2 regions of the Pontibacillus salicampi genome follow, and region 1 is predicted to be linked to the other one. Evidence: riboswitches for the same ligand, from Rfam matches in the RefSeq annotation. Region 1 holds a riboswitch; the other holds the start of a gene.
What was found. Region 1 has a riboswitch for FMN ahead of ACFFGV_RS10120 (ECF transporter S component). Riboswitches for the same ligand answer to the same signal wherever they lie in the genome.
Positions count from the first base shown of each region.

Region 2: linked by a shared signal. The riboswitch ahead of ribD (bifunctional diaminohydroxyphosphoribosylaminopyrimidine deaminase/5-amino-6-(5-phosphoribosylamino)uracil reductase RibD) and the one ahead of ACFFGV_RS10120 (ECF transporter S component) in region 1 are both predicted to bind FMN.

Region 1 is NZ_JBHLTP010000008.1:102,076-105,485, reverse strand. Features, by position in the region: gene ACFFGV_RS10135 (1,4-dihydroxy-2-naphthoate polyprenyltransferase) at 1-54, shown strand, start outside; gene ACFFGV_RS10130 (hotdog fold thioesterase) at 414-797, shown strand; gene ACFFGV_RS10125 (TraR/DksA C4-type zinc finger protein) at 836-1,201, shown strand; gene ACFFGV_RS10120 (ECF transporter S component) at 1,316-1,897, opposite strand; FMN riboswitch at 2,056-2,207, opposite strand; gene ACFFGV_RS10115 (M20/M25/M40 family metallo-hydrolase) at 2,290-3,348, opposite strand.
Region 2 is NZ_JBHLTP010000013.1:63,996-67,405, reverse strand. Features, by position in the region: gene ACFFGV_RS15975 (bifunctional 3,4-dihydroxy-2-butanone-4-phosphate synthase/GTP cyclohydrolase II) at 1-416, opposite strand, end outside; gene ribE (riboflavin synthase) at 439-1,095, opposite strand; gene ribD (bifunctional diaminohydroxyphosphoribosylaminopyrimidine deaminase/5-amino-6-(5-phosphoribosylamino)uracil reductase RibD) at 1,099-2,205, opposite strand; FMN riboswitch at 2,370-2,517, opposite strand; partial or broken gene ACFFGV_RS15960 (BCCT family transporter) at 2,896-3,147, shown strand; gene ACFFGV_RS15955 (CBO0543 family protein) at 3,284-3,410, shown strand, end outside.

The DNA.
Region 1 (3,410 bases):
TTTTTATTAGGTATTTCGTTATTGCTTCAATTAATTATACCCTTTTCTCTATGAGGACAAGCATTGGAATACTTATTTGAGTATCCTAATAATAAGAAGAAACAAAAGCTCCCATCCACCTTTAAGGATTGGGAGCTTTTTTTGGAGCGTTGGGCTCATTCTTTCTACATGTTTTGTGTTCCATTACATAAAGGTAAAACTCACATAGCCACTTCCTTTCGCTTCACTTAAGCATGGATTGACGTAGACCTCCACCCTATAGCTATTAGTATATTTTCAGAGAAACTCTTTCGAAGGCAAATGTATAGTTGTAGGGAGGATTTACAGAGATAATACTGGAATACATTACATAGCCAAGAGGTTTGGCATTTTATGTGTGTGGAATAAGATAGAAAGGAAGATGAACAATGGAAATGGATTATAAAAACTCAATGCTGGGAGCTTTAGGGATAGAAGAGGTCTCCATGAAAAAGGAAAAAGTGGTGCTATCCATGCCAGTCGATCATCGCACCCATCAGCCATTAGGCTATTTACATGGGGGAGCAAGCGTCGCTCTCGCCGAGACGGCTGCAAGCATTGGCTCTTTCCTGCATGTCAATGCAGAGGAGAACAAGGTGTTTGGCATCGAAATAAATGCCAACCATATCCGTAGCAAACGCAATGGTACAGTTTACGCGGTGGCTGAGCCTGTGCATGTGGGTAAAAGCACACTAGTCTGGCAAATACAGATTGTGGATGAAGAGGACGAATTAATCTGTACATCCAGGTGTACTGTTGGAGTTGTGCCTAGAAAATAAAGCTCCCCACTATCACTACTTAGAAAGGGGCTTTGAATATGTTATCAGATAAACAAATTGCAACTTTAAAGCAAAGATTACAGGAAATGAAAACAAGTGTGGAGAAAGAGCTGCACAATCATAAAGGATACGAGAATGGTGAAGGGTACCCTGAAAACTCCGTTGGAGAATTATCAGATGTAGATAACCACCCTGGCGATTTAGGAACAGAAAAATTTGAAAGGGATAAGGATTATACGCTAAATGAGCATGCACAAGGTCAATTAGCAGAAATTAATGCTGCCTTCCGTCGAATTGAAAATGGTACGTATGGATATTCCGAACATTCTGGAAAACCAATTCCATATGAACGTTTAGAAGCTATGCCAACTGCAAGGTACCTTGTGGAAGAACAAGAAGATTAACAAAACCCTTAACCAGACTGCATTTACAGCCAATTTAAGCGCACCATACCCTGACTCTAGAAGAAATAATAAAAGCAGCTGCGACATCGCAGCTGCTTTTATTATTTATATTCTCTACGTAACATTTACACGTTTTTGATCAAACCATGGTTTGAGCTTCATAAAGAGCGGCACAAATAACAAACCGATCATAAGCCCTTTTACAACATTAAACGGAATAATACCTGCAGTAATATATACAAGCTTCGATCCCTCTAGTTCAAAGCCCATCAACCAAGAGTAAGCTGGTAAGACAATGAAGTAATTAAGGAAAGACATTCCTATTGCCATAATAACCGTTCCGGTAACTAATCCGGAAACCATACTCTTAACACTATTATAGCGATGATATAGTACGGAAACTGGCAGAATGAATAGCAGGCCTGCAAAGAAATTTGCAAAGGCTCCAATCGGGTCGCCGCTTCCTAATGCGAAGTGGAGAAGGTTCTTAATCCCTTCTACCACAATCCCTGCAACGGGTGAGAATAATAAAGCCGCAAACAGTGCGGGAATATCACTGAAATCCACCTTTAGAAACGCAGGTATAAATGGCAATGGAAAATCTAGTAGCATTAATAATACAGAAATAGTACTCATCAAGGATAGTGTGATGAGTTTTAATAGCTTTGATGAGCGCCCTTTGCTTGGTTGCATCATCGATCTCCTCCTTCATCTTTTATAGCCGATTCACATCCCAGATGAAGGTGAGCGTTTCCTAATCCATAAACATCAAAAACCCCTCAAGTATTAATAAAACACTTCAGGGGTAAAAAAGACATTAGGAAATAGAGGTATAGACATACCTATTTTTCGCTCAGCATCTTCTCCCATCCAGACTGTAACTGTCGGTCCTGGTCTCTCACCAGGTCCACCGCTTGGCCTATTCGGCCTCCCGGGTCACGGACTTAGAACACCAAGTGGGCTCCTTACCGTCGGTCGGGAATTTCACCCTGCCCCGAAGATGGAATCGTATTTAATTGACTACAATTCTCATTATAATAAAAAAGTTATCATTTGAACAGCAAAAAGTTTTGAATTAAAGGTAACCTCTACTCGTCTAAAGGATTAAGGCTTTCTTTTCCGGTCATATTTTCAATCATGGAAACTAGTAATTGTATCTCTTCTTCTATATCTTGCATACTAGCCGTTTCAACTGGTGAATGCATATAGCGTAACGGTAATGAAACTAAGCTAATCGGTACTCCTCGTCCAGTTAAACGCATTTTATCTGCATCTGTACCAGTCATACGAGGAGTCAATTCGTATTGCACCTTCATATCCAAAGAGCGTGCTGCTTTTTCTAATAGTTGGTTAATTTTACGGTTAATAGGAGCTCCTTTAGCTAACACTGGTCCTTTCTCTAACCGGACATCTCCATATTTTCGAGTATTCACATTTGGATAATCCGTTGCAAACGTAACATCAACAGCAATAGCCATGGTTGGATTTAGACCCGCCGCTGCAAAATAGGCTCCTCCCATGTTAGTCTCCTCATTGACAGTGCTTGCTGCATATACTCCGACCTGAATATCCTTCTCTGATAGTCTGCGTAGGACTTCAGCTACGATAAATGCTCCCGTTCGATTATCAAGCCCTCGACCAGATATGTAGCGATCCATTAATATTTCTGGTTCTCTCTTATAAACAGCAAGGTCCCCAATTTGAACATACTTCTCCACTTCTTCCTTTGACTGAGCTCCACAGTCAATGAATACATCTTCTAAGTCGAAATCTCCTTTTAATCCACCATGGTGTTGAGCATTAACCCCTACTACACCTGTGAGATTTCCCCCATGGCCTAATATGGTCACCTTCATCCCGACAGCTGCTTTAGGATTAATACCTCCCATCTTATCAATGTAAAGGAAGCCATTATCATCTATTCGATTGACGACAAGTGCAATCTCATCTGAATGTCCTGCAAGTAAAATGGTGAAATCAGCCTCCGGGTTTAGTACACCAATTACATTACCTGCGTTATCAGTTCTAATTTCATCAGCAAACGGCTTCACATAATTCATCCACTTCTTCTGTATGTTCATTTCCATGCTTGATGGACTAGCGGTATGTAGCAATTCAAACAAAAAATCCTGTTGGCTCTTTTCCATCCTCATCAGCCTCCTTAGCTATTTGCACCTATCATACCAATATCCATCCCTAATGACCATCA
Region 2 (3,410 bases), on a different contig from region 1:
GCCCGACGGAGGACACCTCCATCTTTGGCAAGCAGCGGAAAGATATGACCAGGTCGCTTAAAATCATGAGATCTCGCTTCTGGATTCAATAACTCTCTTACTGTCTTGGCTCTCTCTGCTGCAGAAATACCGGTAGTAGAGGACTTATGATCGATACTAACCGTAAATGCAGTACCATGGGGATCCGTACTCCGCTCCACCATTGGAAAAAGTTCCAGCTGCTCCGCAATGCTATGAGAAACAGGGGCGCATACCAGCCCTTTGCCCTGTGTAATCATAAAATTAATTACTTCTGGTGTAGTGTGTTCTGCAAGCGCTACTAGGTCTCCTTCATTCTCTCTATCCTCATCATCACAAACGATGACCATTCTTCCTTTTTTCAAATCCTCTAATGCTTCTTGTATGGTATTGAACATCGTTTTCTCATCTCCATTACACTTATTTAAAGCCGTTTTCTTCTAAAAAGGAGGTGGTTATTGCTGATTGCGTGGTACCACCTTGCCCGCTTTGCTTTGTTAAAAAGTTCACTACATATTTTCCTAGGATATCTATTTCAATATTGACCTTGTCACCCGCTTGCTTTGTGCCAATGACCGAATATTCAACCGTATGAGGGATGAGAGAGATTGTTACCGTTTGATCGCCTACTCCAAAAACAGTAAGACTCGTGCCATCTACTCCTATAGAACCTTTATATACTAAGTAATCCATTACTTCTTTATCTAACGCTATCTCATAGTAAATAGCATTAGACGCAGCTTTCCTGCTTGTAATAACACCAACTCCATCCACATGACCGCTCATCATATGGCCACCGAATCTCCCGCCAGCCTGCATCGCACGTTCTAGGTTTACTCCAGAGCCAATACGTAGTTCATGGAGATTAGTAGCTCGATACGTTTCTGGCATAACGTCAAAGCTAGCCTCTTTGCTGGAGAAGTCTGTCACAGTCAAACAAACACCGTTAACGGAAATGCTATCTCCTAGATGGACGTCCTCTAACACCTTTTCAGCACCTACGACAAGCTCCAGGGATTCACTCCCTTGTTTGATGCGCTTCAACGTTCCTATTTCTTCTACAATTCCGGTAAACACGCTTCATCCCTCCTGTCTTTTCTGTTTTGCGACTACCTTTATATCCTGCCCGATGGATGATACTTCAGTAATTTCAAGGGCAAGGGCTGCTTGAAGTTCACCAATACCTTCCCCACCTACTGGAGTAGGAGCGTCTTTTCCACCGAGCAGCTTCGGTGCAATATATTGAATGACCTGCTGGACTGCTCCCGCTCGAACAAACGCGTCATTCACTTGTGCACCACCCTCCACAAACAAGGAGGTAATCCCTCTATCACCAAGCAACGTTAGTACGTCCGGTATAAAAATAGTTTCGTGAGAAAGCTTTATAATCTCTACATGAGGATAGGATTGATATACATCGATTTGATCTTGCTCCACCTGATTTCCGGTAAGGATCCACGTAGGAGCATCGGGGTTTTGTATGAGAGGAGAATCGATAGGAGTTCTTAAGTGTGTATCAAGAACAATTCGAGTCGGATGGTTCCCTCCATCGGGTAACCTGGCAGTGAGACGCGGCTTATCCTGGATCACCGTGTTCACCCCTACTAATATCGCATCATTAGCGTGACGATACTGATGGACATCAGCCCGGGCCGCTTCGCCCGTTATCCACTGACTTTCACCAGTTGTGGTTGCAATTTTGCCATCCATCGTCATGGCTGTTTTCATCGTGACATAAGGTGTGTTCGTCGAGATATAATGGTAGAATACCTGATTAAGCTGATCTGCTTCTTCCTGCTGAAGACCAACCTCCACCTCTATCCCTGCCTCTCGAAGCTTTTGTACTCCTTGCCCTGCTACTTTAGGGTTCGGATCAAGCGTCGCAATTACTGCACGAGCAATACCACTTTGGATAATTCGTTCGGCACACGGAGGCGTCCGCCCATGGTGACTGCACGGTTCGAGCGTGACATAAATCGTACCGCCCCGCGCTCGATTACCTGCCATATTAAGGGCATGGACTTCCGCATGGGCTTCTCCCGCTTTAAGATGCGCCCCCATACCCAGCACTTCGTTTTGATGGACAACGACTGCCCCGACATGAGGATTTGGGGATGTTTGGCCTGTTGTAGCAGCAGCCATTTGAATAGCTAGCTCCATATATTGTCGGTCTTGTTCCTGTGTCATCGTTTCACCTCCTATTTATGCTCTGTAAAAGCTTTACCTAAACAAAAAACCCTGAGGAAGATACACGTTCCCCAGGGCTTTAGCGGAGTCCACATAATAGTTCGAAAATGGACACACTTCCAGAATTTATCGAAAGCATTTTTTATGCTTAAGTGACTCTACTCCTATTCCTTCTCCCATCCGGACTTTCACCGTCGGCTTTGGTTTCTCACCAAATCAGCCGCATCGTACACACACGATACGGGTCGCGGGCTAGCAAGCTTTCACTCGATCACCGCCGGTTGGGATTTTCACCCGACCCCGAAGGAAATATTCGATTGTATAAAATAAATATATCTGATTTTTACGTATTTAGCAATTGTTTGAAACGAACGGATGCTCAAAACTCCATTAGATTCATTCACCACTCGAACCCTTATTTTTATTAGTGAAGCATCAAACCCATCTCGACCATTTTAATATATTAATAAACTAATTCATAATCCCAATACCTTGAAAAAGACCAACATTTTCTTCTCTTGTTACTATATATTTTATGCATAAAATATTTAACATAATATTCTCCCGCATAACCATAGCGGTTCCCCCTTTCCCTAGTTAAATTATATAAAAATAGTTAAATTCCCTTTTAATTACATTCTTATCAGGGTAGATAAGCTACGTATAAACAAATTATAAAAGGAGGATATTATGCAGCGGAGAAAATTGATAGACTATAGTATCTTCATTCCATCGCTACTCGTGATTATCGCCATCAGTATTCCATTTGCTCTTTACGAAAAAAAGTCATTGGAGCTTTTAAATTCTATCTTCTCCTATATTGTGGATACGTTTAGCTGGGGGTACCTTTGGTATGGGTTTCTGTTAGTAGCAGCTGGCTTATACTTATCCTTTTCTAAATATGGCCAGGTTGTATTAGGAGACCCAAAGGAGAAGCCTCGCTGCTTCCCAGTAAGTGTAGGCTGCTTACAACACCTTCGGAGGTGATTACTTCAATGTCATCATACGTCCAAAAAAGTATATAATGACCAATTCTAATCCATACTAAGATTACTATGTATTAAAGAAGGTTAAGAATATGGCATCCCTGGATAAAGTACTGCAAATTCAAGAAAAAGCTTCTAAGCTTCAGTTCCAATATTGGCAGGAGGAGGTTTACCTTTCTCCTCAATGGTGGTTTCTACTATTTTCACTAATGGCTCCCT